DNA from 2 places in the Collinsella sp. An271 genome. Region 2 is predicted to be linked to the other one. Evidence: riboswitches for the same ligand, from Rfam matches in the RefSeq annotation. Region 2 holds a riboswitch; the other holds the start of a gene.
The links. A riboswitch is a leader RNA that binds a small molecule or an ion and turns the genes downstream of it on or off. The one in region 2 is predicted to bind cobalamin.
Positions count from the first base shown of each region.

Region 1: another riboswitch for cobalamin. It lies ahead of B5F74_RS04620 (sirohydrochlorin cobaltochelatase); the one in region 2 lies ahead of B5F74_RS05855 (DUF4430 domain-containing protein).

Region 1 covers NZ_NFJE01000004.1:12,835-28,758, reverse strand. The annotation lists gene B5F74_RS04625 (hypothetical protein) at 1-37, opposite strand, end outside; gene B5F74_RS04620 (sirohydrochlorin cobaltochelatase) at 47-973, opposite strand; cobalamin riboswitch at 1,164-1,303, opposite strand; gene cobM (precorrin-4 C(11)-methyltransferase) at 1,467-2,228, shown strand; gene cbiD (cobalt-precorrin-5B (C(1))-methyltransferase CbiD) at 2,218-3,390, shown strand; gene cobI (precorrin-2 C(20)-methyltransferase) at 3,377-4,075, shown strand; gene B5F74_RS04600 (cobalamin biosynthesis protein) at 4,072-5,100, shown strand; gene cobJ (precorrin-3B C(17)-methyltransferase) at 5,212-5,964, shown strand; gene cbiT (precorrin-6Y C5,15-methyltransferase (decarboxylating) subunit CbiT) at 5,974-7,269, shown strand; gene B5F74_RS04585 (cobyrinate a,c-diamide synthase) at 7,266-8,657, shown strand; gene B5F74_RS04580 (nicotinate-nucleotide--dimethylbenzimidazole phosphoribosyltransferase) at 8,647-9,795, shown strand; gene B5F74_RS04575 (bifunctional adenosylcobinamide kinase/adenosylcobinamide-phosphate guanylyltransferase) at 9,797-10,357, shown strand; gene B5F74_RS04570 (adenosylcobinamide-GDP ribazoletransferase) at 10,354-11,124, shown strand; gene B5F74_RS04565 (bifunctional adenosylcobinamide kinase/adenosylcobinamide-phosphate guanylyltransferase) at 11,121-11,489, shown strand; gene B5F74_RS04560 (histidine phosphatase family protein) at 11,486-12,079, shown strand; gene cbiB (adenosylcobinamide-phosphate synthase CbiB) at 12,076-13,032, shown strand; gene B5F74_RS04550 (tRNA-dihydrouridine synthase family protein) at 13,052-14,008, opposite strand; gene B5F74_RS04545 (HD domain-containing protein) at 14,179-14,658, opposite strand; gene cobD (threonine-phosphate decarboxylase CobD) at 14,900-15,924, shown strand, end outside.
Region 2 covers NZ_NFJE01000005.1:57,513-73,436, forward strand. The annotation lists gene nuoB (NADH-quinone oxidoreductase subunit NuoB) at 1-69, opposite strand, end outside; gene B5F74_RS05830 (proton-conducting transporter membrane subunit) at 82-2,955, opposite strand; gene B5F74_RS05835 (FprA family A-type flavoprotein) at 3,146-4,330, opposite strand; gene B5F74_RS05840 (helix-turn-helix domain-containing protein) at 4,528-4,920, opposite strand; gene B5F74_RS05845 (elongation factor G) at 5,224-7,287, opposite strand; gene B5F74_RS05850 (hypothetical protein) at 7,692-8,879, shown strand; cobalamin riboswitch at 8,965-9,163, shown strand; gene B5F74_RS05855 (DUF4430 domain-containing protein) at 9,180-9,680, shown strand; gene B5F74_RS05860 (energy-coupling factor transporter transmembrane component T) at 9,754-10,626, shown strand; gene B5F74_RS12605 (ATP-binding cassette domain-containing protein) at 10,611-12,857, shown strand; gene B5F74_RS05875 (winged helix DNA-binding protein) at 12,910-13,356, opposite strand; gene fabZ (3-hydroxyacyl-ACP dehydratase FabZ) at 13,399-13,839, opposite strand; gene fabF (beta-ketoacyl-ACP synthase II) at 13,907-15,151, opposite strand; gene fabG (3-oxoacyl-[acyl-carrier-protein] reductase) at 15,326-15,924, opposite strand, start outside.

The DNA.
Region 1 (15,924 bases), on a different contig from region 2:
CGAGGGCCGTGATGATGAGCAGCGAAGATTTGATCATGGCGTGTCCTTACAGGGTCGCGATGGCGGATTCGACGTGGTCGACGTAGATCTCGTCGATGGCGGCGTACTGGCCGAGGCCGACGAGCAGGCATGTGGTCTCGATGCCCGCCGCGGCGAATTTGGAGGCCCAGGACTCGGGGTCCCCGGTGTCCGCCATGTCGTTGGTGGCGTGATCGCCCGCGACGACCATGAGCGGCGAGAGGACGGCGCGGCTGTAGCCTGCGGCCTGGACCGCGGCGATGACGTCCTCGCAGGTGGGCTCGGCCTCGACCGTGCCCACGAAGTAGGCGCCCATGCCGCGCGCGGTGAAGGTGTCCTGCATGGTGGCGTAGTCGGCGTTGGCGTCGGCCTCGGTGCCGTGGCCCATGAAGACGAAGGCCGTCTGGCCGTCATCGTAGGAGGCCATGGCGTCGCCGAGCGCGGCGGCAACGGCCTCGAAGTCCTCGGGCGCGTCGAGCAGCGGCGCGCCGAGCGCGGTCGCGTCGAACCTGTCGGCGTACTCCTCGAGCGCATCGGCCAGGTCGGTGTACTCGAAGCCGTCCATGAGGTGGGTGGGCTGGACGACGAGCGTCTTCACGCCGTCGGCGACGCAGCGGTCGAGCGCGCCCTCGACGTTGTCGATCTCGATGCCGTCGCGCTCCTTCAGGATGTCGATGATGGTGTCGGCCGTGAAGGCGCGGCGCACGTCGTACTCGTGCCCGTATTTCTCGCGGATGGCGTCCTCGATGGCGCCGATCGTGATGTGGCGGCTCGCGTTGTAGCTCGTGCCGAAGCTCACGACGAGGATGACGGGTTTGCCCTGCGATTCGGATGTTGCGGAAGAGCCCGCCTCGCCGCCCGCGCTCGAGCATCCGGCGAGCGCTGCGGCCGCCGCGAGGGCGCCTGCGCCCGCCGTGCCCACGAGGGCGCGCCTGGTCAGGTGCTGGTCTACCATGGTGCGATCCTTTCTGTCTGGTGTACAGCGACCGGTACCGCGCGTTCTCGTACACCTGCCTGGACCGCAAAAGAAAAACGCCCTTCACGAGGTGAAGGGCGTTGCATCGGGCCGTTTGCCCACACGGGGCGAAAAGACGGATATGCACGCACGCCCTCCGGGGTTCACGGAGTCGAACGTCGCGGTGTTGCGTTGCACCGCAAGGAACGGCAAGGCAGTCTGGCTTGAGGCGTGTGCCTCTCACAGTAATGGCCCTTGCTCAGGATTCGCACCTGATTTCCCTTGACGATACCGGCGGTACGAGCGCCGGCCGTTCCTCTTCTCGAATCGGTGGTAGCAGTACGGTACCGCCTCCATCATACCTGCTTATTCGATTTTGTGCAGCATGACGGCGAAATTGATCGGGAGCCCCGCATGCGCGCACGGCTTTATGCGCGCCGTGTCCGCACGCTGCGCTACAATGCCCTCACGATAACGACGAAAGGGGATTGCCATGGTGCACTTTGTGGGAGCGGGCAGCGGAGCGGCCGATCTCATCACCCTGCGCGGAGACCGCCTGCTGCGCGCGGCGGACGTGGTGATCTGGGCGGGAAGCCTCGTGAACCCCGAGCTTCTCGACGCATGCCGGCCCGATTGCGAGGTCCACGACAGCGCGACCATGACGCTCGAGGAGGTCGTCGCCGTCATGGAGCGCGCGCATGCGGCAGGCCGCGAGGTCGTGCGCCTGCACACGGGCGACCCGAGCGTGTACGGGGCGATCCAGGAGCAGATGGATGCTCTCGCGGCGCGCGGCATCCCCTTCGACGTGACGCCGGGCGTGTCGAGCTTCTGCGGGGCCGCCGCGGCGCTCAGGCAGGAGCTGACGCTTCCCGGCGTGAGCCAGACGGTGATGCTGACGCGCCTCGAGGGCCGCACGCCCATGCCGGCGGGCGAGGACATGCGGTCGCTCGCCGCCCACGGCTCCACGATGGTGATCTTTTTGAGCGCGGGCATGCTCGAGCGGCTGCAGGAGGAGCTGCTCGCGGCCGGCAGGTCGCCCGAGGAGCCGGTGGCGATCGTGTACAAGGCGACATGGCCCGACGAGGAGGTCATCCGCTGCCGCGTCGGCACACTCGCCGAGACGGGCGCGGCGCACGGCATCCGCTCCACGGCGCTCGTGGTGGTCGGGCGCGTGCTCGAGGGGTCCTACGATCGCAGCCGCCTGTACGACCCCGGGTTCTCCACAGGGTTCAGGAGAGCGCACGATGGCGCTTGATCTGTACCGCGTGAGCGCGGGCAGGCGCCTGCGCTGCGGCTATACCACGGGCACGTGCGCCGCCCTGGCGTCGCAGGCCGCGACCCGCCTTCTGCTCGACGGCGCGGCCCCGGCGTCCGCGGCCGTCGTGACGCCGGCGGGCGTCCGTGTGGAGTCCGAGGTCCTCGACGCGCGGGCGGGCGCGGGCTGGGCGCGCTGCGCGATCCGCAAGGACGGCGGCGACGACGTCGACGCGACGGACGGCGCCCTCGTCTGCGCGCAGGTCGAGGCCGCGGAACGCGACGGCGTCGCCATCGAGGGCGGTGTCGGCGTGGGCCGGGTCACCAAGCCGGGGCTCGACCAGCCCGTGGGGGCGGCGGCCATCAACACGGTGCCCCGCGCGATGATCACCGAGGCGGTGCGCGACGTGTGCCGCGAGCGCGGCTATGCGGGCGGGCTCAAGGTGACGATCTCGGTTCCCGAGGGGGAGCGCATCGCCCGCCGCACGTTCAACCCCAAGCTCGGCATCGAGGGTGGCATCTCGATTCTGGGGACGACCGGTATCGTGGAGCCGCGCAGCCTGGCCGCGCTGCGCGAGAGCATCGAGCTCGAGATCCGCCAGCACGCCGCGCTGGGCTGCCGCGCCCTGGTGATCGTCCCGGGAAACTACGGGTACGACTACCTCGCCGGGCACCTCGATACCGGGCGCGCCCCGGTCGTGGCCTGCTCGAATTTCATGGGCGCCGCGCTCGATGCGGCGGTCGCCTGCGGGTTCGAGCGCATCCTCGTGGTGGGCCATATCGGCAAGATGGTCAAGGTCGCGGGCGGCATCATGGACACGCATTCGCGGGTGGCCGACGGACGGGCCGAGATTGTGTGCGCGCACGCCGCGCTGGCGGGGGCCGCGGGCCCGGTGGCGCGCGAGATCATGGATGCGGCCACGACGGATGCGATGCTCGATGTCGTCGAGCGCGCCGGCGTGCTCGACGAGGTGCTGGAAAGCCTCACGCGCGCGCTCGAGGGGCATCTGCGCGACCGCGTGGCGCTCGGCTGCGACGCCGGGTCGCGGCCCGCGTGCGAGATCGCCGCGATCGTGTTCAGCCAGGTGCGCGGCGAGCTGTTTTCCACGTCCGGCGCACACGGTCTGTGCGAAACGTTGAGGAGCGAATATGGCAGACGGTAACGGCATCCTGTTCGGCGTGGGCGTGGGCCCGGGGGATCCCGAGCTCATCACCATCAAGGCGATGCGCGCCATCGAGGCGTGCCCGGTGGTGGCGACCCCGCAGACGGCGGGCGGCGCGACCGTGGCCCTCGATATCGCGCGCGCGGCGGTCGACCTCGCGGGCAAGGAGATCCTGACCTTGAGGTTCTCCATGGGGGGCGAGGGCGCGCGGCGCGCGGAGCGGCATGCTCGGGCGGTCGACGAGATCGTCGGGCGGCTCGGGCGCGGCCTGGATGTCGCGCTGCTGAACCTCGGAGACCCGAGCATCTACGCCACGTTCCAGCGCATCGCGGCCGCCGTGCGCGAGCGGGGCTTCGAGGTCCGCACCGTTCCCGGCGTGCCAAGCTTCTGCGCCGTCGCGGCGACGCTCGGCGCCGACCTCACGCCGCGGATGGACACGCCGCTGCATATCGTGCCCGCCGCGTGCGCGGACGCGGAGCGCGCCTTCGCCTGGCCGGGCACGAAGGTCCTCATGAAGGCCGGGGGCCATCTGGGGGAGCTGCAGCGCGACCTGGCCCGCGCAGACGTCCTCGACCGCGCGTCCGCGGTGACCGACTGCGGCATGGCCGGCGAGCGCGTCTTCCGCACGCTGGCCGACGCGCCCGAGGAGAGCGGCTACTTCACGACCGTGGTGGTGCGCCCATGAGGATCGCCTGCATCGCGTTCACGGCTGCGGGCGAGGCGCTGGCGGATCGAGCCCGCGCCGCCCTGCCGGGTCACGCGTGGAGCCTGGCCCGCGGCTTCGGTGCGGACAGGGTCCCGCTCGCCCCGTGGTGCGCCGACGCGTTCGCCGCATCTGATGCGCTCGTGTTCGTGGGCGCGGCCGGCATCGCCGTGCGGGCGATCGCCCCGCATGTGCGGTCGAAGGTGTCCGACCCCGCCGTCATCGTGATGGACGAGGGCGGGCGCTGGTGCATCCCGATCCTGTCGGGCCATGTGGGCGGCGCGAACGCGCTCGCCCGCGAGCTCGCCGGCGCCGTCGGCGCCGCGCCCGTCGTCACGACGGCGACCGATGGGCGCGGCGTGTGGGCGGTCGACACCTGGGCGGTCTCGCGCGGCATGGCCATCGGCGAGCCGGAGCGCATCAAGGACGTGTCCGCCCGCCTGCTTGCGGGCGGGGAGGTTGCGCTGTGGTGCGACGCCGAGGTCTTGGGCCCCCTGCCCGCACGCGTGCGCCGTGCGCCCTCCCGTGCGGAGGCGCACGTCATCGTGTCGCCGGCCGCGCGCCCGGGTGAGCGAGCGCTCCACGTGGTCCCGCGCTGCATCGTGGCGGGCATGGGGTGCCGCCGAGGCGCATCGGCGGACGCGATCGAGGGGGCGTTTCGGGCCGCGTGCGCCGAGGCGGGCATCCTGCCGGACTCGCTCGGCGCGGCGGCGACGATCGAGCTCAAGCGCGATGAGCCGGGGCTGGTCGAATGGTGCGCGGGCCGCGGCGTCGCCCTCGAGGCGTTTACCGCCGACGCACTCGCGGCGCAGCCCGGGGATTTCTCGTCCTCGGCGTTCGTGGCGCAGACGGTCGGCGTCGACAACGTGTGCGAGCGCGCCGCGGTGGCCGCGGGCGGCAGGCTCTGCGCGGGCAAGCTCGCGCGCGGCGGCGTGACGGTCGCGCTCGCAGAGCTCCCCTGGACCTGCTCGTTTGACGAGCCTGGGGGCCGGGGAGGCGCCGGCTGACCTGTGCGGCGCCGTCCGCTCCCGCGACGGCGGGAGGCGGGCACGGATCGAGGCGGTCGACGGAATCAAGGAATGCCGGTGCCCGGACGGTGCCGGAGAGAGGATGGTCACATGGGCACGCTGTTTGTGGTGGGGCTCGGCCCGGGGGATCCCGCGGGCCTGACGGCGGCTGCCGACGCGGCGCTCGGCAGGGCGGAGGTCATCGTGGGCTACGACGCCTACATCGGGCTGCTGGACGGCCGCTACCCTCAGGCGGAGCGCGTGTCGACGCCCATGATGCGCGAGGTGGAGCGCTGCCGGCGCGCGCTCGAGCTCGCGTGCGACCATGACGCCGTCGCGCTCGTGTGCAGCGGCGACGCGGGCGTATACGGCATGGCTGCCCCCGTGCTCGAGCTCTCGGACGGCTTCCCGGCGGTCGAGGTCGAGATCGTGAGCGGGGTTACGGCCGCCCAGAGCGGCTCGGCGGTGCTGGGGGCCCCGCTCGCGCACGATTTCGCGGTCATCTCGCTTTCCGACCTGCTCACGCCCTGGGGGATGATCGAGCGCAGGCTCGAGGCTGCGGCATGGGCGGACATGTGCATCTGCCTCTACAACCCGCGCAGCAGGAAGCGCGCCGACTACCTGGAGCGCGCCGCCCGCATCATCGGCCGGCACAAGGCCGCGGGCACGGTTTGCGGATGGGTGCGCAACATCGGGCGCGACGGCGAGGAGCACGGGCTCACGACGCTGGGCGAGCTTTCCGGTCTCGAGGCTGACATGTTCACGACGGTGTTCGTCGGCAACGCGCAGACGCGCGTGGTCGCGGGCCGCATGGTGACGCCGCGCGGCTATCGCGAGCTTGCCGACGCCGCGGGCAAGCGGTAGGGAGGCGGCATGAGGCATATCGCTATCGTGGGCGCGGGCCCCGGCGACCCCGGGCTGCTGAGCTGCGCCGCGCGCGATGCGCTGCGCGGCGCCGACCTCGTGGTGGGTGCGCGCCGCCTGGTCGAGGGGACGGGCGGCGCGTCGCGCGCGGGGGCGCTGCCCGCCTTGTTCGAAGGGGCGCGCACGGCGGTCGCCGCGCGCGCGGCCGATGTGGCCCATGCGCTCGCGAGCGACCGGGATTGGGTGCGCGCCTGCGTGCTCATGAGCGGCGATACGGGCCTGTTCAGCGGGGCCGAGGGCACCGCCCGGGCCGTTGCCGACGAGCCCGGCCTTGCGGATTGCACCGTCGAGGTCATACCGGGCATCAGCTCCGCGTCGATGCTGGCGGCACGCCTGGGTCGGCCCTGGCAGGGCTGGCGCTTCGTGACGGCGCACGGCGCCGCGTGCGATATCGTCGGGGAGGCGGCGCGCGGCGGCACGGTGTTTCTCGTGACGTCGGGGGCGACCGGCCCGGCCGAGCTGTGCGGCCGGCTCGTGGCGGCGGGTTTGGGGGACGTCGAGGTGGTGGTGGCCGAGCGCCTCTCGTATGCGGACGAGCGCATCGAATCGGGCACGGCCGCCGCGTTCGCCGACCGCACCTTCGACCCCCTGAACGTGATGCTCGTCGACCTGGACGGGGCGTGCGCGCGCCCGTGGCCGTGGGCCACGCCGGGCATCCCCGACGAGCGTTTCGAGCGCGGGCGCGTCCCCATGACCAAGCAGGAGGTGCGCGCGGTGGCGCTCGCCAAGCTGCGCGTCGCCGAGACTGACACCGTCTTCGATGTCGGCGCGGGGACGGGCTCCGTGACGGTCGAGTTGGGGCTGCTCGCGCGCGCAGGCGCGGTGTACGCCATCGAGCGCAAGCCGGAGGCGGTCGAGCTGTGCCGTCGCAACGTGGCGGCGTTCGGCCTGGACAACGTCCGCGTCGTCGAGGGCGAGGCTCCCGGCGCGCTGCGCGACCTGCCCGCTCCCGACGCCGTGTTCGTGGGCGGGAGCGGCGGTGCGCTCGCCGGGATCATGGACGCCCTGCGCTTGCGCGCGGCGACGTGCCGCATCTGCCTCACCTGCGTGTCGCTCGAGACGCTGGCCGAGGCGACGCGGCTGCTCGCCGCCCCCGATATCGAGGACGTCGACATCTGCCAGGTCTCCGTGGCCCGCGCCGAGCGCGCGGGATCCCATAGCCTGATGCGCGCGAGCAACCCCGTGTTCATCGTGTCTGTGCGGCTCGGTCGCGCTTCCGGCGTGCGCGCGGGAGGCGCGTCGTGACCGCCGTGGCGCTGCCGCCCCGCGTGATGATCGCGGCGCCCGCGAGCGGGAGCGGAAAGACAGTCGTGACCTGCGCGCTCATCCGGTTGCTCCAGCGCGCGGGCATGGCGCCGGCGGCGTTCAAGTGCGGCCCCGACTTCATCGACCAGCTGTTCCACCGCGAGGTCACCGGCGCCGCGGCAGGCAACCTCGACGCGTTCTTCTCCGACACCCCGACGCTCGCCTCCCTGATGGCGCGTGGTGCGGTGAGCTGCGATATCGCGGTGGTCGAGGGGGCGATGGGGCTGTTCGACGGCATGGCCCCGGGGACGACCGACGGCAGCGCCTACGATGTCGCGCGCGCGACCGCGACCCCGGTGGTGCTGGTCGTGCCCGCGCGCGGCGCCTCGACCTCGCTGGCGGCGACGGTGCAGGGCTTTTGCCGGTTCCGGCCGGATGCGGATGTGCGCGGCGTGATCCTCAACGGCTGCAGCGCCCATGCGTGCGCCTATGCGAGCGAGGCGATCGAGCGCGAATGCGGCGTGGAGGTCGTCGGCTACGTTCCGCGCGACGACGCCTTCGCCCTGGAAAGCCGTCATCTGGGCCTGGTGACGGCGGGCGAGGTCGCGGACCTGCGCGCGCGGGTGGACGCCATGGCCGACGTCCTGGCCGCGACGATCGACCTCGAGCGCCTGGTAGGGCTCGCGCGCGCCGCCCGGCAGATGGAGGTCGAGCCGTACCGCTCCGATCCCGTCGGGCGCGCTGCGCCCCGCATCGCCGTCGCCTGCGATGAGGCGTTTTGCTTCCGCTACGCAGAGAACCTGCGCATGCTTGAGGACATGGGCGCCGAGCTCGTCTCGTTCAGCCCCCTTCGCGACCCGGGGCTGCCGGAGGGTGCCGACGGCCTGTACCTGTGCGGGGGCTACCCCGAGCTGCATGCGGAGGCCCTTGCGGGAAACGGCGCGCTGCGCTCCCGGATCCGCCGCGCGCTGGCGGGCGGCATGCCGTGCGTGGCGGAATGCGGCGGCTTCCTCTACCTGCTCGAGCGCCTCGAGGACGAGGCGGGCGCGGTGTGGCCCATGGTCGGCGCGCTGAAGGGGGCCGCGCGCCGCGGGGGCGGGCTGGAGCATTTCGGGTATATCGAGCTGACCTGCGGCGCACCCGGTCTCTACGGGGACGCCGGCGTTGCGCTGCGCGGGCATGAGTTCCATTATTGGCGTGCCGAGTTCGAGGGGGATGACGCCGTGGCGCGCAAGCCCCGCCGTGAGCGCAGCTGGCCCTGCCTGGTGCACGCGCCCTCGCTCGCGGCGGGTTTTCCGCACGTGTACTATCCGTCGAATCCCGAGGCCGCGCGCGCCTTCGTGCGCGCGTGCGATCGACACAGAAAGCAGGGGAGCAATGAGGGCTGACGAGATCGAGAGCGCATTCGAGAATCGGTGGCGGGCATGCCCCGCGGACGGCGGCGGCGCGGGCGCCGCCGACGACGCGTGGCTGCGCGCGCTGACGGCGCGTATCCGGCCCGCCGACGCGCAGGTGCGCGCGGCGGCCCGGAGCCATTGGGCGGCGGTCGCCAAGCCCCTAGGGGGCCTGGGGCTGCTCGAGGACGCCGTCTGCACGCTCGCGGCGGCCCAGGGAACGCCGCATCCGGTGAGCGCCCCGCGGGCCCTCGCGGTGTTCTTCGCCGACAACGGGGTCGTCGCCGAGGGGATCTCGCAGAGCGGTCAGGAGGTCACGCTGACGGCGGCGCACAACATCTGCGGCGGCACGGCGAGCGTGAGCTGCATGGCCCGCGTCGCCGATTGCGCCGTGGTGCCCGTGGACGTCGGCATGGCCGAGCCGGTCGACGACGCGCGGATGCACGTCTGCGCCACGATGCGCGGGACCGCCGACATCGCCCTCGGTCCGGCCTGCCCGCGCGACACGGTGCTTCGGGCGATCGGGGTGGGCGCGCACGTGGCGGGACTGCTGGCAGATGCCGGCGCGCGCGTGCTCGCCGCCGGCGAGATGGGCATCGGCAACACGACGACGAGCGCCGCGGTGGCAAGCGCGCTGACCGGCGCTGCGCCCGAGCTCACCGTGGGGCGCGGCGCCGGCCTCACGAGCGAGGGGCTCGCCCGCAAGCGCGCGGTCGTGGAGCGGGCGCTGCGGGTGAACCAGGTCGACGCGTGCGCCGATGCCGTGGACGTGCTCGCCGCCGTGGGCGGCCTTGACATCGCCGCCATGTGCGGGCTGTATCTGGGCGCCGCCGCACACGGCTGCCCCGCGGTGCTCGACGGCGTCATCTCGTGCACGGCCGCGCTCGCCGCGGTCCGGATCGCACCCGAGCTCTCGGGCTATCTCGTGGCGAGCCACTGCTCGTCGGAGCCCGCCGCGCGCCTGCTTTTGGACGAGCTGGGGCTTTGCGCCCCGCTGCAGGCGGGCATGCATCTGGGCGAGGGCACGGGCGCCATGGCGCTTTTGCCCCTGCTCGACATGGCGCTTGCGGTCTACGACGAGGCGGCCTCGTTCGATGCGTGCGGCATGGACGCCTACCGGGAGCTGAGCTAGCGTGCGGGCGCTTGTCTTCGGCGGCACCGCGTGCGGCAAGAGCGCCTTCGCGGAGGGGCTGTGCTGCGCGCGCGGCGGGCGGGTGCTCTACGTGGCGACGATGGAGCGTGCGGGCGCGGATGCCGAGGCGCGCATCGAGCGCCACCGGCGCCTGCGCGCCGGCAAGGGGTTCTCGGTGCTCGAATGTCCCCGCGGGCTCGCGCACGCAAAGATCGGGCCGGTCGATGTCGCGCTCGTGGAGGACGTGGGCAACCTCGTGGCCAACGAGCTCTTCTCCGGCAGGGAGGATGCGGGCGGCTGCCTCGATGCGGAAGGAGCGGCGCGGCGCGTGGTCGCCGGCATCGACCATCTCGCCGACCGCGCGGACGACGTGGTCGCCGTCTCGATCGACACAGGGCGCGACGGCGTGCGGTATGACGAGGGGACGGAGGCCTACCTCGATGCGCTCGCGCGCGTGAACGCCGAGCTGGCGGCCGCGAGCGCGTGCGCGGTCGAGGTGGTCTGCGGGCTGCCCGTGTGGCTGCGGGGGAGCATGGACGTATGGAAGGACGGTGCACGATGAGGGCCGTGCCGTCGCTCGCCGCGGCGTTCGCGACGTTTTCGCGCGTCCCGGTTCCGCAGCGCCTGCTCGACCGCGCCGATTGGACGGGCGGGGCGCTGGCGGCGCTGCCCGCCGTGGGCGCGGTGCAGGGCCTCGTCTCGGGCGCGTGGCTGGTGGCGGCCCATGCGCTCGGCGTTCCCGCCCCGGTCGTCGCCGCGGTCCTCGTCGCCTTGCCGTTCGCCGTGAACGGCGGCATCCATATGGACGGGTTTTCCGATGTGGCCGACGCCCGCTCGAGTCACGCCGCGCGCGAAAGAAAGCTCGAGATCATGAAGGACCCGCATATCGGTGCGTTCGGCGTGATGGCGATCGTGCTCTACCTGTTCATGCAGTTCTCGCTGTTCGCGTGCTGGGGGCCGCGCGCGGGCGCGGCGCTCGCCCTCGTGCCCATGTGCGCGCTGTCGCGCGCGCTGGGCGCCCTGTCCGTGGTCACGCTGCCCCATGCGCGGCCCGAGGGCATGGCGGCGGCGCTTGCCGGAGACGACTCCCGTGAGCGCGCGACGCGTCGGGCGCTCATCGTGCAGGCCGTGCTGGCCGCCGTTCTGCTCGTCGTCCTCGCGGGCGCTCGGGGGGCGTGCGCGGCGGCGCTCGCGCTCGCGCTGTTCGCCGCTCATCGTCGCCGTTGCCTGGCCGAGTTCGGAGGCATCACGGGCGACCTTGCCGGCTGGTACATCCAGGTTTCCGAACTCGTCATGGAGGCTGCGATCGTGTTGGGAGGACTCTATTGATCCTGCTTGTCGGAGGTTTCGGCGCGGGCAAGCGCGCCTTTGCGGAACGGTGCCTGGGCGTCGGGCCCGCGTGCATCGCGGACGCGCGCGACCTCGAGGGGCCGTGCGCGGGCGTCCGCGTCGCCGTGCGCGCTCAGGAGCTCGTGCGCGACCGCGCGCCCGAGGAGGCGCTGCGCCTGCTGTTCGACTCCCGGCTCGATGCCGTCGCGATAGACGAGGTGGGATGCGGCGTCGTCCCCGTTGACGATGCCGAGCGCGCCTGGCGCGAGCGCGCCGGACGGCTCGCCTGCCTGCTCGCCGGGCGCGCCGATACGGTCGTGCGCCTGGTCTGCGGGCTGCCCCAGGTCATCAAGGGGGAGCTATGATCGTCGAGCTCGTTCGCCACGGCGCCACGCGGGGCACGGCGGCTCGCCGGTACGAGGGCGCGGGAAGCGACACCCCGCTGTCGGAAGAGGGGGCGCGGCGGCTTGAGGGGATGGACGCCGACCCGTCCGTGACGGTCGTCTACACGAGCGGCATGGTCCGCTGCTCCCAGACCGCCTCCATCCTGTTCCCGGCGGCCCGGCAGGTGGTCGTGAGCGGTCTGCGCGAGATGGCGTTCGGCGCGTTCGAGGGCAAGTCGTTTGCCGACCTTGCCGACGACGCGTCCTATCGCGCCTGGGTCGAGGGAGGCTGCACGGCGCCCTGCCCGGGCGGGGAGGACCAGGCGGGGTTCGTGCGCCGCACGGTCGAGGCGTTTCGCGCGCTTGCCGACGAGCGCATGCGCGCGGGCGACGCGCGCTGCGTCGTCGTCGCGCATGCGGGCACGGTGCGCGCGGTGGCAAGCGAGCTTGCCCGCCCCGCCGTCGCCTACTTCGACGCGAACACCCCTCCCGCCGGGCGCTGGACGTTTTCTTGGGACGGTGCGCACCTCGCGGTGCTGGGAAGGCCTGAGCGGGGAGGCGGTGCCCTATGATGACGCTTGCCGCCGTGTTGCTCGGCTTCGCGCTCGATGCAGCGCTCGGCGATCCGAGCTGGCTGCCGCACCCCGTGGTCGGCATGGGGCGCATCATCTCCTGGGCGGAACCGCGCCTGCGCAGCGTCTTTCCCGATACGCCCTCCGGCCGCCGCGCGGCGGGCCGCGTGCTCGCCTTCGGCCTGCCGCTGGGTTCGGGCCTGGTCACCTGGTGCGCGCTCGCGCTCGCCGGCATGCTGCACCCGGCGCTGCGCTTCGCGCTCGAGACGTGGCTGTGCTATCAGCTGCTCGCTACCTGCGAGCTCAGGCGACAGAGCATGGCGGTGGCCTCGGCGCTCACCGAGCGCGGTCTGGAGGCGGGGCGCCAGGCGGTGTCGCGCATCGTGGGGCGCGACACGGGTGCGCTCGATGAGGCGGGGGTGGTGCGCGCCGCGGTCGAGACGGTCGCCGAGAACGCGAGCGACGGCGTCGTGGCGCCGCTTCTGTACATGATGGTCGGCGGGGCGCCGCTCGCCATGGCGTACAAGGCCGTGAACACGCTCGACAGCATGGTCGGCTACAAGAACGAGCGCTATCTCCATTTCGGGCGCGCCTCCGCGCGCCTCGACGACGTCGTGAACTTCGTTCCCGCGCGCTTCGCCGCCCTGTGCCTCATCGTCTCCGCCCCCCTGGTCGGCCTGTCAGGTGAAGGCGCCTGGCGCATCTGGCGGCGCGACCGCGCGCGCCATGCGAGCCCCAACGCCGCCCAGACCGAAGCCGTCATGGCCGGCGCCCTGGGCGTGTGGCTCATGGGACCGGCTTCCTACGCCGGCCGCATGGTGGATAAGCCCACGATCGGCGACGCGGTGCGTCCCATCCAGGTGGAAGACATCCGCCGTGCGAACCGCCTCATGGTCGCCGGCGTGCTCGTGGCGCTCGCCGTCGCATCCTGCATCCGCTTGGCCGTGGCGTGACGGCGAGACGGGGCGGCCGTCACGCCGCCTGGAAGCGCGCTGTGGCCGCGAGGCGCTCGGTGCGAAAGACCCGCTCCGTCGCCGCACGGTACTCGTCGGCCTTGCGGACCTTCCTGACGGCGCGGTGCACCGATTGCGGGTCCGCGAAGGCGAACCGGGCGTAGGACCACCACTCCTTCATGCGGAAGACCGCGTTGCCGCCCATCTCGGCCTCGTAGGCGCCGTACAGCCTGTCATGGAAGCGCTCGAGCTCGGTTGCCGTGGCGGCCGGCCCGCCCTTCAGCATGCGGGCGAGCGCCGGGTTGGCGAGGATGCCGCGGCCCAGCATCACGTGGCGCATTTCCGGATACGCCGCAAGGAGCGCGTCCATGTCGTCGACGCCGAAGACGTCCCCGTTGTACGCGACCGGGCACGAGACGGCCCTCAGGGTCGCGCCGTAGGCCTCTTGGCGCGGTGTGCCCTGGTAGCGGTCCTTCTGGACGCGGGGGTGCACGATGAGCTCCGCGAGCTCGTGGCGCCGATACACCTCCAGGATGCGCTCGTACTCCGCGTCATCCGAGACGCCGATCCTCGTCTTGACCGAAACCGGGAGGGGGGAGCGGGCGCAGATCTCGTCCAAAAACGCGTCGAGCCTCTCGAGGTCGCGCAGGAACCCTGCGCCCTTGCCCTTGGAGACGACCGTCCCCGAGGGGCATCCCAGGTTCAGGTTGACCTCCGTAAACCCCATGTCGGCGAGAAGGCCTGCCGCCCATACGAATTCGTCGGCGTCTTTCGTGAGCAGCTGCGGCACCACGACCAGGCCCCAGTTGACCTCGGGGTCGAGCTCCGCGCGGACGCGCCCTCCGAACGAGCTCCCGACCCGCGGGGGTGCGATGAACGGCGTGTAGTACCGGTCGAGGGCCCCGAAGCACTCGGCGTGGATCGCTCGGAACGTGTGACCGGTCAGCCCTTCCATGGGCGCCAAAGACAGAATCATGAACCCTCGCTCACGACATCGGTTGGGTAGGGGCTTGGCGTCGGGCGCGCTGCCTCGCGCGCCTCGCCGGTTGGGCGCGGCTGACGTCAAGCGGCTCTCCATCATACAGGACCGAAGGGGCTTTCGCCTCATCCAAGGGAGAGCGAGGGTGTGGGTGACGAGGCGGGGCGTCAATCCGGGTTGCCGGCAGGGTCGGCCCCGGCCCCGCCGGCAACCTCGTCGAGGATGGCGAGCGCGTCCCGGTACCTCTTGCACCTGCGGGAGCATTCCTCTGTCGGCGGCGGGGTGCTGCCCGCATAGCGCGAGGTGTCGAGGTTGTGCGCGAGGTCGGCCCGCTTGACCGCGCGTGCCAGCGGGTTCACGGATATGGCGCGGACGTAGTCGAGATAGGGCACGCCCGCCTCGTGCGTGAGCAGGCGCAGGGCGTCGATGACCTCGGGCGGAAACGCACGGGCAAGCTCGTCGAGGGTGGTATCGGTGTCCTCGACCACGTCGTGCAGCAGCGCGACGCAGACCGCGTGCTCGTCGGGCATCTGCTCCGCGAGGTGGAACGGGTGGAAGACGTAGGGCGTCCCGCACTTGTCGGTCTGCCCGTCGTGCGCCGCGTAGGCGATGCGCATCGCGCGGTTGGTGAGCGGTGTGTATATCATGGCGGCCTCCTTGCGCTGGGACCATTGTCGCACGTTTTGGCCGGGCCCGGCGCATGCCGCGGGCGATCCCGCGAACGCTGCGGCCGTTTCCTGATAGGCTAGGGAGATGCTGAACAGCCCATATCGCGTTGCCGTCGCCGGGCCGAGCCGGGCCCGGGGGCGCGGCGCGCCGGGAGGCCCGTCCGGAGCCTCTTCGGACGACACTCGTTCCCGGCGGGGACTCAAGTTGAAAGGAGGGGCGATGGGGGCGATCGATACGGCTGCCCGGCGGCCCTACGGACATGGCGGCGACATCTGGGGGAGCCGCGAGCGCTGGGGCGCGGACATCGTCGACTTCTCCGCCAACACGAACCCGCTCGGCATGCCCGCCGCCGCACGCGAGGCGGCATCGCGCGCCCTCGAGACCGCGGACCGCTATCCCGACCCGCACTGCCGGGAGCTCACGGCCGCCATCGCCGGGCACGAGGGGGTCGACGCGTCGTCCATCCTGTGCGGCAATGGCGCGGCCGATCTCATCTGGCGCCTGATGGCGGCGCTGCGGCCCAAGACGGTGCTCGTCTGCGCCCCGACGTTTTCGGAATACGCCCAGGCGGCTCGGGCCGCAGGAGCCGCCGTGCGCGAGCTCGCGCTTTCCGAGCAAAACGGCTTCGCCGTCGACATGAGCCTGATCGACGCGATCGACGAGAGCGTCGACGTCGTGTTCCTCTGCAGCCCCAACAACCCGACGGGTCGGACGATCGCCCCCGACGTCCTCGAGGCGATCGAGCGGAAGTGCCGCGAGGCGGGCGCCCTGCTCGCGCTCGACGAGTGCTTCCTCGGGTTCGTGGCCGACGGCGCCTCCCGCTCGCGCGTGCGCGCCGCGGCCGCCGGCACGGGCCTCATCGTGTTCAGGGCCTTCACCAAGCTCTACGGCATGGCGGGGCTCCGTTTGGGCTACGTCGTGTCGGGGGACGTCGAGCTCACGGCGCGTATGTACGCGGCGGGCCCTCCATGGGCCGTCTCGTCGATCGCGCAGGCCGCGGGCCGTGCGGCCTTGGGCGACGCGGCGTTCGTCGACCGCACGAGAGGGCTCGTGGCGGGCGAGCGCCCGCGCATCGCGGGCGCCTTCGAGGACATCGGCTTCGCGGTCGTTCCCAGCGAGGCGAACTATCTGCTCTTGAAGTGCCCGGTCGCCGATATGGCCGAGCGCATGGCGGCGCGCGGCGTCATCGTCCGCCCGTGCGCCACGTTCGGAGGGCTCTCTTCCGCCTACATCCGCGTGGCCGT
Region 2 (15,924 bases):
GATATCGCAGCCGTTGCAGCTCGATCCGTCGTAATGGATGAGCCACGGCGATTTGGAGTTATATCCCATATCACTTGCTCCTTAGATGAACGGGGTGACGAGCACGTAGAACAGGTTGACGACGCCCATCACCAGCGCGACGAGCCACGCGAGCTTCAGGCAGTTCTGCCACTTGGTGCGCGCGAAGTTGTTGTCGATGGCGACCTCGAAAAACCACGTGATCGCGACGACGGCGAGAGCGACCACGATGGAGATGGGCGAATCCCAGATGAAGAACATGCCCACCCACATGAGGAACAGGACGCTCTCGCACCAGTGCATGATCTCGATCTTGGCGAGCGTGCGGCCGGTCATCTCGGTCGTAATGCCCTTGAGCAGCTCCTGGTGCGCATGATGGCTGTAGGACAGGTCGAACGGGCTCTTGCGCAGCTTGATGGTCAGGATGAACAGCAGACCCAAGAAGATGGGGATGAGGGTGGTGACGATCGGCGCATCGATCTGGAACAGGCGCGCGATGTCGAACGACTGGGTCGCCGTGAAGAAGCCGACCGTCATGATCAGCAGCATGGGCTCATAGGACATGACCTGCAGGCACTCGCGATCGGCGCCGGCGTCGGCCCACGGGGAGCGCGAGGAGTACGCAGCGATGATCACGAACAGGGTGGCGAGCGTGACCAAGAAGACGCACATCAGCAGGTTGGAACCGGAGATGAACATGCCGCCGGCGAGGATGCAGAAGACGAGCGCGCAGGTGACGTACGCCTCGTCGATGGCGTTGACGCTCGTCTGCTCCTTGGACAGCAGCTTGCGCACGTCGTAGTAGGGCTGCAGCAGCTTCGGTCCCACACGCCCCTGCATGCGCGCGCTGACCTTGCGGTCAAGACCGTCGAGCAGGCAACCGACGATGGGCGCGCAGACGCCGAAGACGACCACGCCGACGAGGATGCCCACAAGGCCGGGACCGACCAGCAGCACCTCGCGCTCGACGAGGAACGCGCCGCCGGAGAGCAGGCCGGGATTGAAGATGAAGCAGGCGGCGAACGCCATGAGCAGCACCGACGTGCAGACGATCAGGCCGACGTTCGTGAGGATGCCCTCGGGGAAGATGTCGTTCAGATACCAGTTGCGCTTGGTCGAGCGCATCGTGCGGCCCATCGATCCCAGGTAGGTGCGCGAATCGGCGTCGATGCACGTGCCGGACAGATACACGTGCTGACGGGCCTTCGAGGAGCGACCCCACGGGGTCAGCAGCACGATGGCGATAAACAGGACGATAGCGACCATGATGAGCATGTTGTCGATATCGATGAGGCGCGGGACCTTGTTGTAGGTGAACTCGAGATAGGGCCCGATCACGTACTGGGAGATGATCGGCAGCAGCACGCAGCACATGACGAGCAGCGCGGAGATGAACCCAATGGCCGCCCACTCGGTCGCATGGACGCCGCCCTCGACGTTCTCGGCCTTCTGGGACACGCCGGCGAGCTTGCCGAGCCACTTGGCCCAGAAGAAGAACGTCGCGGCGGAGCCGAACGCGAGCAGGATCAAGAAGATGACGTTGCCCGTCTCGGCAAACGACACGAGCGTCGCCCACTTGGAGATGAGCATGCCGAAGGGGGCCACGAACATGCCCATGATGCCGAGCATCATGAAGCGGGTCAGATGCGGCAGGCGGCTGAACAGACCGTCCATATCCTCGATGTTGCGGCTGCCAATACGGTGCTCGACCGTGCCGACGCACAGGAACAGCACGGACTTGGACACCGTGTGGAAGATAATCAGGAAGATGGCGGCCCACACGGCCTCGGCGGTGCCCACGCCCGCGCAGGCGGAGATCAGGCCGAGGTTGGCGATCGTGGAGTAGGCGAGCACGCGCTTGGCGTTGCTCTGGGAGATCGCCAGAAACGAGCAGAGCACGAACGTGATGCCGCCGATGCCGACGACCATGGCCGACGCGGCCGGATAGATCAGGTAGAGCGGGGCGAGCTTCACGAGCAGGAAGACGCCCGCCTTGACCATGGTGGACGAATGCAGAAGCGCGCTCGTGGGGGTCGGCGCGACCATGGCGCCGAGCAGCCACTTGTGGAACGGCATCTGGGCGGCCTTGGTGAGGCCGGCGACCGAGAGCAGCATGAGCGGCAGGATCATCAGGTCGGGCTGCTCGCCCGCCGCGAACTCGATAAGGCCGTTGATGGACAGCGGGATATGGACCACGTGCATGATCACGAGCGCGATATGGAACGCGATGCCGCCGACCATGTTGAGGTTGATCTGAAGCAGGGCGCTCTTCTTGGCCTCGTCGGTTTGCGTGAACCCGATCATGAGGAAGGAGCACACCGTCGTGATCTCCCAGCCGGCGACCAGCCAGTCCATGTTGTCGGACGTCACGATGATGAACATCGCGGACAGGAACAGGAACATCAGGGCGATGAACTGGTGGCGGCGATCGGACACGGGGGTGCCCAAGCGCTTGGCCGCCTCCTCCTCATGATGCTGGAAGTCCTTCATGTAGCCCAGCGCGTAGACGCAGATCGCGCTGCCGACCAGGCCGACAATGAGGACCATGATCACCGACAGGGTGTCGATGTACATGGGCTCGGGCATGGCGTCTTCGGGGTGGATGGCCATGGAGCCGCACCAGACGGAGATGACGAGCTGGACGGTCGCGAGCACCAGCGCGATGGCGTTACGCGAGCGAACCGCGAACACGAACACGAATCCGCACAAAAACAGGTCCGTCGCCGTCGCCAGGTAGTTACCGATAAGCGACGTTTCGCTGGAAAACGCGAAGGTGGTCGGGTTTCCCATGAAGGTGACGGCGGTGATGATGCTTGCGATGCCGATGATCACCGCGGAGCCGATCACGAGCGGATCGCGAACCGTGTCGGTGCGCAGAAACATCAGCGCGATCGCCACGACAAGGGGAAACGCGATCAAAAAGCCCAGTAAAGCCATAAGCACCCCTCTTCATATAAAGCTTTTCAATCCCATTAACGGTAACACTCGGTGCACATTTTCGCCACATCTTGTCCACAGGAGGAGACGCGCGGGGAAGCAGCGGCGAGAGCCCGACAGAGCATCGCATGCCCCGAACGAAAAGCGCCCCGCCCGCAGAAGCGGACGGGGCGCGATGCAGGCCGAAGCTCTACTCCTGAGCGGCCTCGATCATCTTGCAGACGGTGTCCTGAAGCTCGGCCAGGTTCTCCTCGGAAGGAATCCACTGCTGAGCCACGACGGGCACGGGCAGCTGGAATTTGGCGTTCTCCAGCTCGGCGTACACCTGCTTGGGGCCGAGCGGCGCCCAACCGTAGGAGCCGAACGCCAGGCCGATGCGCATGCTGTTGTTGGGCGACAGGCCGCGCATGTAGGTGAGGAAGCCCGCCACGGTCGGCATCATGTTGGAGTTCAGGGTCGGCGAGCCCACGGCGACGTACTTGGCATCGCACATCTCGAGGATGATGTCGGAGACATGCATGTGCTTGACGTCGATGAGCTCGGCGGGGATGCCCTCCTTGATGAAGGCGTCGGTGATCTCGCGCGCCATGGCCTCGGTGGAGTGCCACATGGAATCGAACACCACGACGGCCTTGTCCTGCATCTGATACGTGGTCCAGGCCTCGTACTTGTCGAGGATGTCGGCGATGTGGCTGCGCCAGATCACGCCGTGGCTCGGGCAGATCATGTTGAGGTCGAGCGTCTTCACGACGTCGAGGGCCTTCTTCGCCTGCATGCCATAGGGCCACACGATGTTCGCGTAGTACTTCTTGGCCTGCTTGTAGACCTCGCACAGATCGTTCTCGTCATCGAAGCGCTTGGTCGAGGCGAAGTGCTGGCCGAAGGCGTCGTTGGAGAACAGAATCTTGTCCACGTCGGAGTAGGTGACCATGTTGTCGGGCCAGTGGACCATGGGCGTGGTCACGAAGGTCAGCGTGCGCTTGCCGATGGAAAGCGTCTCGCCGGACTTGACCGGGGTGGCCTCGATGCCGAAGTGGGCGCGGACCTCGTTCACGCCGGCGCCGGCGGATGCGTAGATGGTCGCGTTGGGGGCGATCTTGTGGATGGCGGGCAGCGAACCGGAGTGGTCCATCTCGACATGGTTGGTGATCACGACATCGATCTTGGAGGGGTCGACGACCTGCGAGATGCGCTGCAGGAACTCATCGGTAAACGTTGCCTTGGCGGTATCGATGAGCGTGATCTTCTCATCCATGATGAGGTACGCGTTGTACGTGATGCCCTTCTCGGTGGTGTATCCGTGGAACGAGCGCTCGTTCCAGTCGATGCCACCGACCCACCAGATATCGGGAGAGATCTCGATTGCGTTGAGCATGCGGCTTCCTTTCACCTGTGCTCGCAGATACCGATAGGTACCTGCAGTTCTTTAAGAATCTGCTACATGATAGCACGCAGATATGCGACAAAAGGGAGCGAGCGGATTCGCCTGCGAGCGAAACGCTGAATAATTCACTCCGCGCCAGGCGCCCGCCACGGGGACGCACGGCGCGGAGTGAATTGGCTGGCGTTTCCCTAGGACTTGGGATGCTTGGGCTTGCGGCCGCGCGGCTTGTTCACCAGCGCCTCGGGACCGCCGTCGCGATACTGGCGGCACCACGTCTTGACCGACGACTCGCTCGGGACCCCGTGCTTGATCATGACCTCGCGCACGGACATGCCCTGCTCGATACGGTCGCGAACGACCGAGAGCTTGAGCTCATAGGGGTACACACGGTGCGTGGACCCGGCATTCATGACAGCCGCCTGTCCGCCCACGGCATACGAACGAGCCCACTGGCGCGCGGTCGCCTCGGGAATACCCAGCTCGACCGCAAGGGCGCGATGCCCCACTCCGGTGGCCAAAATCCGGGCCGCACGCTTGCGGATCTTTGCGTCATACTTTCTGGCTTGCGTGTTCTCGGTCATGTCCCACCTTGATCTGATGACGTACCATAATCTGCCCACAATACAGCAGTTTTGATGGTAGCACGGAAATAGTTTGTCACCACGCTATTTACAAAAGGCAATGATGACTCCTTATCTGATGCCCACCTAGGTACGGTACTATACCGTTCTCCATCGCACTGCCATATATTCCAACCAACATACTAGGAAACTGCACGAATGCACGCGCCCAATCCCCGTCGCGTCATCGGAAGGCTGATATAAGACGAGGGGACGGATGATGCGTCCGCCCCCTCGTCGTCAACGTCTTGTCCGCGCCAGAGCTTACCTACCCTGTGCGCGAGACTCCTCGTAGAACTCGATCAGGTGCTTCTGCACGTCGTAGGGAACCTGCTCGTAACCGGCGGGCTCCATGGTGAAATCACCGGTGCCGCGCGTCAGCGAGCGCAGGCGGGTCGCGTAATCGACGAGCTCGGCGTACGGGACGGTCGCGGTGACCACGGTGTTGCCGCGATCATCGGTATCCATGCCGGTGACGCGGCCGCGGCTGGCGGACACGTCGCCCATCACGGCGCCGGCATAGCTCTCGGGGATGGTCACGGTGATGTTCTCCATGGGCTCGAGCACCACCGGGTCGGCCTCGGCGCAGGCCTTCTTGAGCGCGATGCGCGCGGCGGCGCGGAACGCCATCTCGTTGGAGTCGACCGGATGATAGGAGCCGTCGTAGCACGCCACGCGGATGCCCGTCAGCGGATAGCCGGCGATGACGCCTTCCTTCATGGTCTCCTGGACGCCCTTGTCGACCGCGGGGATGAGGGCGCGCGGGATGCGGCCGCCCACGACCTCGTCGACGAACTCGTAGTCGCCGTCGGCCAGCGGCTCGACGCGCAGGTAGCAATCGCCGAACTGGCCCGCGCCGCCGGTCTGCTTCTTGTGGCGGCCCTGGGCGCTCGCCACGCGGCGGATGGTCTCGCGGTACGGAATGCGGATGGGGACGATGTGCGCCTCGACCTTGGTGCGCTCCTCGAGGCGGTTGAGCAGGACGGACACCTGGGCCTCGCCCACCGCGGAGATGATGGTCTGGCCGGTCTCCTCGTCGCGCTCGATCTTCATGGTCGGGTCCGCCTCGCACGCCTTGTCGATGAACGTGAAGAGCTTGTCTTCCTCGCTGCGGTTCACGGCCTCGATGGCGATGCGATACTGGCTGTTCGGGAACTTGAACGCAGCGGCCTCGATCTTGCCGGACACCGACAGCGTGTCGCCGGTATCGGCGGAGATCTTGGTGGTGACGATGATGTCGCCCGCCTCTGCCTTGCCGACCTCGTTCATGTCGCGGCCGCACATGACGTACAGGTGCGCCAGGCGCTCGCTCTTGCGGGTGCGGGCATTCACGAGCTCGATGCCGGGGGTGAGCGTGCCGGTCAGAACCTTGAGGAAGGAGATGCGGCCCTGCTGGGCGTCGTTCAGGGTCTTGAACACGAAGGCCACGGGGCGATCGTCCTCAGAGGAGATCTTGAGGGTGTCGCCGTCCATGAGCGGCATCTCGCCGTAATCGGTCGGCGTCGGGAAGTAGGTGGCGATATCGTCCATGACGGAATGGACGCCGAGCTCCTTGGTGCAGGAGCCGACGAACACCGGGACGAACAGGCGCTGGGCGATCGCCTTGGAAAGCAGGCTCTCGACCTCTTCCTGGGTAAGCGGCTCGCCGTCGAGATACTTCATCATGAGCTCATCGTCGGCCTCGGCGACGGCCTCGCACAGCTGCTCGCGCGCGGCCTCGGCGGCGGGCAGGTACTCCTCGGGGATGTCGAACTCGGTCTGCGTGGTGCCCTCGCAGTGGCGCGCCTTCATGCGCACAACGTCGATGACGCCCTCGAACGCCTCGCCCGTGCCCCACGGGAGGGTGACGGCGCCCAGGCGCATGCCGAAGCGCTCGCGCAGCTGCTCCATGCAGGCGTCGTAATCCGCCGTTTCCTTATCGATGCGGTTGATGAAGACGGCGCGCGCCAGGCGCAGGTCCTCGGCGGCGTACCACAGCTTAACGGTCGTGGGCTGCGGCCCCTCGGAGGCGTCGACCACGAACAGCGCCGTCTCGCTGACGGCCATGGCCGCATACGCGTCGCCGATGAAGTCGGGGTAGCAGGGCGCATCGAGCACGTTGATGCGCGTGCCCTTCCAGTCGATGGGGGCGATGGAGGTGGAAATGGAGACGCCGCGCTTTACTTCCTCGGCGTCGTAATCCAGCGTGGGCTTGGTGCCCGCGTGACCGCCCAGACGGGTGGTCTTGCCTGAAAGATGCAGCATCGATTCTGCCAGGGAGGTCTTTCCTACTCCTCCCTGGCCAACCAAGACGACGTTCCTCACATTGTTCGTCTGAGGTGCACCCATGATGACCATCCTTTCTTCGGCACGCGTGGCGCCGACGAGCAGCGAGGCGGCATATCGCCCCGCATTTCAGCCGTATGGCTTGAGACTACCCCGGAGAGCTCCGGTCATAACTGACGTATCGCCAGACGGCGCACTGCAGCGCGCTAAAGGGTTGAAAGGGTGAGGAGACATGTGCCTTATCGTCTTCCCGCAAAAAACGTCGCGACGGATTTTGCGGGAAGACGGAGCCCGTTGTGCATAACGGCCAAATCGATATAGCTGTTTACCTGCGATGTTTTCATTATGCTTTATCAGCTGTGAATATTTCTTGCGCGCTTCCCGCAAAATCCGTTACTTCGTAATATATCGACAAAAATACTTTCTACATATATACAATATTGAGTGCTAATGATACTCTATTTGCTATGAAAGACTGGATACTGCATGGCATATCGGCTCTTGAATTCCTACGCACACCACCGTGCATCAGAGAGCTTGAATTTCCTCCCGAGGTGCTGGAGTCGCTGAATCGCGCTTCGCCTTCATATCGAGAACGCTTGAATACCCCACAGCTCATCTTGGAGATCCGCCACGAAATCTTCCGCTCGCTTAAAGGGGTCTCGATTCCCGTTCACGTGCTAACCGACGGAATCCCACGCGGCGCGTCGCCCTATGCCGTATGGCATACCAGGTCGAATGATATCTCCGACGATGATCTTGAGCAGATTTCCGACAACCTCTACGCCACCTCACCGCGGGTGGCGCTCCTCCATATGGCTCGCGACTGCACGCCCGTGCAATTGGCTATGGTCATGATGGAGTGCTGCGGACTCTACGCCACCTGTCCTGGCACGTCTCGCATGCAGCGCGCCATAAGCCTGCTCGACACTACATGCGGGCTGCCCGACACGACGCGACAACTCGCGGCGTTCTACGGACTCGACGGGAAACCGCTTGCGTTCACCGACAACCACGGCGCCCCCTTGCCTTGGAGCCCCTGCAGAACGCGCGACGGCACCATCTCCAATCTCTGGAAACGACCGCCGCTGTGCAGCATCGAAGAGCTTGCGGAGTTTTCCAAATCGCTGGGACCGGTGCACGGGGCAAAGACCTTCAGGCGCGCACTCGAGATGGTCGTCGCGGGTGCCGCCTCTCCGCTGGAGGCCCAGGCCGCTCTCCTCATGGGCATCAACAGGAAGCTTGGGCTCGAGGGGCTTCCACCGTTTCAGCTCAATCGTCGTGTCAAGCTATCGCCCTCTTCGGCATCGGCGTGGGGATCGCCCATCTGCGTCGTCGACATCGGATGGTTCGACGAGGGGAGCCACACACCAAGTCTGTGCTGCGAGGTGGAGGGAGCGGCATTCCACGGCATCGCGCTCGAAGATAGCAAAGGGACGCAACGGGACGACTCAGCGCGCAAAACGGCTCTGCGCAGCATGGATATCGCCGTTGAAACCATCACACACTCCCAGATCAAGAACATCGAGCGATGGGACGTGCTGATGGACGTGCTCTACCGGCATCTCGGCATCGAACGCCCGGAGCGCACCAAAAGGTTTATGGAGCAGCGGGTAAAGCTTCGCAAAGACCTGTTTGGGAGGCCTCGGCTCTGAGCGCTCATATGAAATCGGTGCCTGTCCCCGTTTTCTTTTGGGAAAACGGGGACAGGCACCGATTTCTCACCTACAATCGAGGCGCATTGTTATTTGGCCAGATGGATGGTGCGGAGACGCACGGGCGCAGGCGAGATGCCGAACGCCCAGGGGAACGGGGTGAAAAACCCCAGCTGTACCAGCAACCGTGAGTTCAGCTGCCGCGAGCATATCGTCGTAGATCGGGCGACGAGACGCGGTGTGGGAACGAGCCGGATCGCCTCTCCATCGGTATGGGCCCTGGGGAGAAAGGCATGTATCATGCTCGAAAACCTGTCTCGCGCACTGTCCGCACTTTCGCGCCGCACCGTTGCAATCGGTGCGCTGACCTGCGCGCTTGCCGTTGCCTGCCTGGGCGGCTGCACGCAGACCACCGCCAGTGATGGCGGCTCGGGCGCAAGCGACGCCGCCGTCGTCGCCGACACGGGATCTGCCGCGGCGCCCGCTGCCGACGACGCCCAGATCGCCGTGCAGGTGGTCGTCGACTCGAGCGCGGCCGACGGCAGCGTGACCTATGACGACACCGTTGAACTGGACGAAGGTGCCACCGTGCTCGACGCGATCAAGGCAACCGGCCTTGAGCTGGACATCCAGGACTCCGACTACGGTTCGTTCGTGAACGGGATCGGAGGGCTCGCCTCGTTCGACTTCGGCGATTCGAGCGGTTGGGGCTATGACCTCAACGGCGAGACGGTGATGGATTCCGCCGACGTGGCAACCGTATCGGATGGCGATGTCCTCACCTGGACCTACCTCGTCTAGTCGCCACCATACGCGCCCGCGCCGACCTTGCAGACTGCGGTCGGCGCGGGCGTTTTTTGCAAGAGGCATCCTGATGCACGTTCGATACAATCCTTTTTCCGATTTCCATCCTGCGGTGGTCGTCGTCTACCTCGTCTGCGCCGCCGGCTTTGCCATGGCTGCCTCGCAACCGGTCTATGCAGCGCTCTCGTATGCAGGCGCGGGCGCATGCGCCTGCTGCGTGCGCGGAATACGCGCCGGATTGCGCCAGATCGGCTGGACGATCCCCGTGGTAGGGGTGGTCGCCGTGGCGAACCTCCTGTTTGTAGGCCGCGGAGCCCACGTTCTGTTTTCGCTATTCGGCCGCGCGTTCACCGCGGAGGCCCTGTTTTTCGGCGTGTGCACGGGCATCATGCTCGCTTCCGTCCTGCTGTGGATGACCACATGCCTCGCCTGCATCGATAGCTCCGCGGCAACCGAGATGCTCGGCGGCATCGCACCGACCGTCGCCCTGATGGTCACGCAGGCCATGCGCTTGATCCCCCAACTCGTTTCGCGCGGGCGCACCGTGGAGGCCGTCGCACAGGCGACGCCCGCGATCGCTCCGCGCACGACGCGCGAACGGGCGACCGGCCACCTGCGCACCAGCTCGGTCCTCATGGGCTGGGCGCTGGAGGACAGCCTGGTACGCGCCGATGCCGTGCGCGCGCGTGGATACGCCTGCGGGGCGCGCCGCACGGTCTACCGCCAGTCGCGCGTCCGAAAGGCCGATGCCGGGCTGATCGGGGCCATGTGCGCGCTCGCGGCGGTCAACGTGCCGCTCGTCGCCATCGCCTGTTCCCAATACGCGTTCTACCCCACCCCTCCCCAACTCGTGTTGTGGTGGGGATATGCCCCGTTCGCCGCACTCATGCTGGTGCCCGTCGCACTGTCGATACGGGGGTGGTGGCTATGGCGAACGCTCTGAGCGCCCGCGCGGTGCGAATCTGCGATCTCACCTTCGCCTACCCTGAACATGAACCGGTCCTCGAGCACATATCCCTCGAGGTGGATGCCGGCGCGTTCTGCCTTGTGAACGGACCCACCGGATGCGGGAAGACCACGCTTCTGCGTCTGCTCAAACCCGAATTGGCGCCCGAGGGGATCAAAACGGGCACCATCGAGGTACTCGGCGAGCAGGCGACGGATTCTCGACGATCGGCGACCGATATCGGCTTCATCATGCAGGATCCCGCAGCTCAGATCGTGTGCGACACCGTCTGGCACGAGATCGCGTTCGGGCTGGAAAACATCGGCATGGCGCAAAGCGAGATGCGCAGGCGCGTGGCGGAGGTCGCGCACTTCTTCGGCATCGAGCCGCTTATGCACACATCGACCGACGAGCTCTCCGGGGGACAGCAGCAGCTGGTGAACCTTGCCGGGGTGCTCGCGCTGCAGCCACGGCTGCTCGTGCTCGACGAGCCGACCGCGAGCCTCGATCCCGATGCCCGTCGGCAGTTTTTGTACCTGCTCAGTCGGGTGCACCGGGAACTCGGCATCACCGTCATCATGTCGACCCATCTGCCCGAGGAGGCCGAGCATCTGGCGACCCAGACGTTCGCGATCGGGCCCGTGCCGCCCGCCGTCCCGCGCGCCGAGCTCGACCGTCGGCTTGCCGTTCGCTGGAGCACCTTCCGTCGGGGCCTGCCGGTCCTGTCGGCGCACGACCTGTTCGTCCGCTACGACCGCGATGCCCCCTGGACACTGCGGGGCCTCGACCTCACCGTCTGTCAGGGCGGCGTGCACGCCATCGTCGGCGGCAACGGCTGCGGCAAGTCGACCCTGCTCAAATCGCTCGTCGGCATCTTGCGACCCCAGCGTGGGCATGTGGGGAACACCTGTCATGAAACCCAAAGCTACCTGCCGCAGGACCCGAAGGCGCTTCTGGTGTGCAACACCGTCGCCGACGAACTCGACGAATGGCGCGAGCGGGCGGGATATAGCGCCGACGACATCGCGCGCATGATCGAGCGCATGGGGCTTTCCGGCCTTGAGGCCCATCACCCCTTCGACCTCTCCGGAGGGCAGCAGCAAAAGCTCGCCCTCGCAAAGGTGCTGCTCACCAGGCCCCGCCTGCTCGTGCTTGACGAGCCCACCACGGGACTCGACGCGAGCGGGGCGGCCGAGATCGTCACCATCCTGCGCGGCATCGCCGAGCGTGGCTGCACCGTTTTGCTCGTGACGCACGACCTGGATGTCGCCTACGCCGTCGCCGACGAGGTGTCGCTCATGTTCGACGGGCAGATCGCCTGCACCGAGCCTGCACGGGAGTTCTTCGGCCACAGCCTCATGTATCGCCCCCACGAGCGCGCGCGGCTGTTCGGCATGCTGCTGCAACGCGAGGAGGCACCGATGGAAGCGGTCGATCAGCCTCCCTCAGATGTGCGCACCTCCGTTGAAGAGGCCCCGCTCGAGCAGCCCCGACCCCGCAGGCTGAAGGGAAATGTAGCGATTGAGGCAATCGCCCTGGCCGCCGTGCCGGCCGTGCTCGTCATTGCGGGCTTGTGCGGGTTCAGGCAGACCGCCCTGCTGTCGTTTACCGTGGTGCTCGCCGCGCTCGGCATCTTTTTCGCCTCATACGAGATGGGCGAGATGCACATGCGCGAGATCATGCCCACCGTGGTGCTCGCCGCGCTCGCCGCCGCCGGCCGCGTGCTGTTCGCCGCGGTGCCGAGCGTGAAGCCGATAAGCGCCGTCGCGATCATCGCCGGCGTCTGCCTGGGAAGGCGTTCGGGCTTTATGGTTGGAGCACTTGCCGCCCTGACCTCGAATTTCTTTTTCGGACAGGGCGCGTGGACCCCATGGCAGATGTACGCTTGGGGACTCGTGGGCTATGGCGCGGGCGCGCTTGCGCAGATCGGCGTGTTCGGGCATCCGGACGCGAGCGGGCAGGAACGCAAGGGCATGCCGGCGCTGCTCATCTACGGATTCGTGGCCTCGGTGCTCTATGGGTGGATTCTCAACGCGTGGTCGATCATCGGCTACCTGCACACCGGGCTCGGTTTCAACCTGCTCGCGGTCTACGCCGCCTCGTTCCCCTTCGACGCCGCCCACGGAATCGCCACCGTCGCGTTCCTCGGCGCCCTTTACCTGCCCTGGCGCCGCAAACTCGCCCGCATCGTGCGCAGGTACGGCATAGAGCGCGGCGAAAACCGCTGACCGGGCTTGCGCAAAAAGGCGGCCCGCCATCCGACGGGCCGCCTTGCAGCACCTATGCCTTTGCTCCCGAGGCCGGCACGGTCACCTCGGGCATGAGCTCCTCGCTCATGACGGTCAGGATCTCCCCCATCTTCGTCAGGTCCTCCTCGGAGAACCGCTGACGGATGCGATCCATGACATCGTGGATATACGAGGAGCTGATGCGATAGTAGTCCAGGTACTTCTGCGTGGGGCGCAGATGGTACTCGCGCCCATCGCTTTCCGATTGGACCTTCTCGACATACCCCTTGCGGATAAGGCTCCCGATCTTGTAGGCCGCGTTCGAAGACGAGATGCGCATGAACTCGGCGAACTCGTGCACCGTCGGTGAACCGAGCGCGTAGATCGCTTCCATGGCGAACGCCTCGACCGTCGTCAGGCTCGCCTCGCGATCCTGAAAGCGCGAGAAGGTCTCCTGGTAGAAATGGAGCTTGAACTTGTTATATATGCTCTCAAACATCTCTTCCAACTCTTGATGCTCCCTGCGCGCTGACATGGCGCACTAGGCCTCGTCGGCGGAACCGAGGGCGAGCGTCAGCGTGGCGCTGCAGGCGACCTCGCCATCGACACGGGCCTCCGCCTCGACGAACGCGAACGAACGGCGCGTCTTGACGATGCGGCTCTCGAGCTCGAGCACGTCACCGGGACGCACCTGCTTGCGGAACTTCGCATCCTTGATGGACGCGAAGAAGCCGAGCTTGCCGCGGTTCTCGGGAAGCGACAGCATGGCGACGGCCGCGACCTGCGCGAGTGCCTCGACGATCAGCACGCCGGGCAGGACATGGTACTGCGGGAAGTGGCCGCAAAACACCGGGCTCATATTGCTCACGCACAGGCGACCGCGGGCCCAGGAGCCCTCCTCACCATCGGTGATGCGATCGACGAGCGCAAAGGGATAGCGATGCGGCAGGATCTCCGCGATCTGGTTGGAATCAAGCTGCATGGGAATGCTCCTTTTGATTCAGGGGAGAACGGAGGGTGAACTTTTAGGGACTGTCCCTAAAAGTTCACTAGCCTGCCCACTTCTTGAGCAGGACGCAGGCATTGTGGCCGCCGAAACCAAGCGAGTTGGACAGCGCGTACTCGAAATCGGCCGCACGGCCCTCGTTCGGCACGTAGTCGAGATCGCACTCAGGGTCGGCCTCGACGTAGCCGATGGTGGGCGGCAGGAACTGATCGCGCAGGGCGAGCGCGGTGAAGATGGCCTCCACGGCGCCGGCCGCACCGAGCATATGACCGGTCATTGACTTGGTGGAGGAGACGGCCATGTGGTAGGCGTGATCGCCGAACACGGTCTTGATCGCCGCGGTCTCGCCCTTGTCGTTGAGCGGGGTGGAGGTGCCGTGCGCATTGATGTAGCCCACGGCCTCCGGGGCCACGCCGCCGGCATCGGCCAATGCCTGCTCCATGGCGCGTGCGCCGCCCTCGCCGTTCGGCGCGGGAGCGGTGATGTGGTAGGCGTCGCAGGTCACGCCGTAGCCGACGATCTCGGCGATGATGTTCGCGCCGCGGGCCTGAGCGTGCTCGAGCTCCTCGAGCACCAGCATGCCGGCGCCCTCGCCCATGACGAACCCGCTGCGACGGGCGTCGAAGGGCACGGAGGCGCAGGTGGGGTCGTCGCCGACGTGCAGGGCGCGCATGGTGGTGAAGCCGCCGATGGAAAGCGGGGTGATGGCCGCCTCGGTGCCGCCGGTGAGCATGATGTCCGCATAGCCGTCACGGATATGGCGGAAGGCGTCGCCCACGGCGTTGGAGCCGCCGGCGCACGCGGTCACGGGGCAGGTGCACATTCCCTTGAAGCCGAACTCGATGGCCACCTCGCCGGCCGCCATGTTGGAGATGCCCATGGGGATGTAGAACGGGGAGCAGCGGTCGAATCCGCGCTTGAGGCAGCTGGTCTGCTGGGTCTCGGTCTCGCGGACGCCACCGATGCCGGAGGACACGATCACGCCGGCGCGGGTGAGGTCCTCGGAATCCAGGTCGAGACCGCTCTGCGCGATGGCCTCGCGCGCCGACACGATCGCGAGCTGCGTGAAGCGGGACTTGTGCTTGGCCTCGGGAGCGGAGAAATGCTCCTTGGGCTCGAAGCCCTTCACCTCTGCCGCGATCTTGACCTTCTGGGCGCTCGCATCGAACTGCGTGATGGGCGCGATGCCCAGCTTGCCGGCGCGAGCTGCGTCCCAGCTCTCAGTCGCGGTGTTACCGATGGGCGTCAGGGCTCCCATACCGGTGATAACAACCCTGCGTTTGGACATATGAAAGCTCCTTTCGGGAGATGAATTCGAACAATTGGAGGCGGGTCACTTTTGGTCGAGATACCCGCGATGCGCTGTCCCAGGTGCGCCAGGTTGTCCTGAAAGAGGAGGGCATAGACCTTAGAGTCATGACCGACGATTGAAGGGCAAGATGGCGCGCCTGGGTCAGCGAGCCTACATGGCCATGCCGCCGTCGACGGCCAGCACCTGGCCGGTGATGTAGGCCGCGTCATCGGAAACCAGGAAGGCGACGGCACGCGCCACGTCCTCGGGCTTGCCGGCGCGGGCGGCGGGAATCATGGAGCACATGGCCTGCTGGGCGGCCTCGGGCATAGCCGCGGTCATATCGGTCTCGATGTAGCCGGGAGCGACGGCGTTCACGCGGATGCCCGCGGCGGCCACCTCGCGCGCGACGGACTTGGTCATACCGATGAGGCCGGCCTTGCTGGCGGCATAATTTGCCTGCCCCGCGTTGCCCATGATGCCGACGACGCTCGCCATGTTGACGATGCTGCCGCTCTTGGCGCGCATCATGGGGCGCAGCACGGCCTTGGTCATGAGGAAGGCGCCCTTGAGGTTGGTGGCGATCACAGCATCGAAATCCTCCTCGCTCATGCGGGCGGCGAGCTTATCGCGCGTGATGCCGGCGTTGTTGACGAGGATGTCCACGCCTCCGAGCTCGCGCGCGGCCTCCACCAGCTCCTTTGCGGAGTCGGCGCTGGTCACGTCGCCCTTCACGGAGCGAGCGGCCACGCCCTCCGCCTCGACGAGCT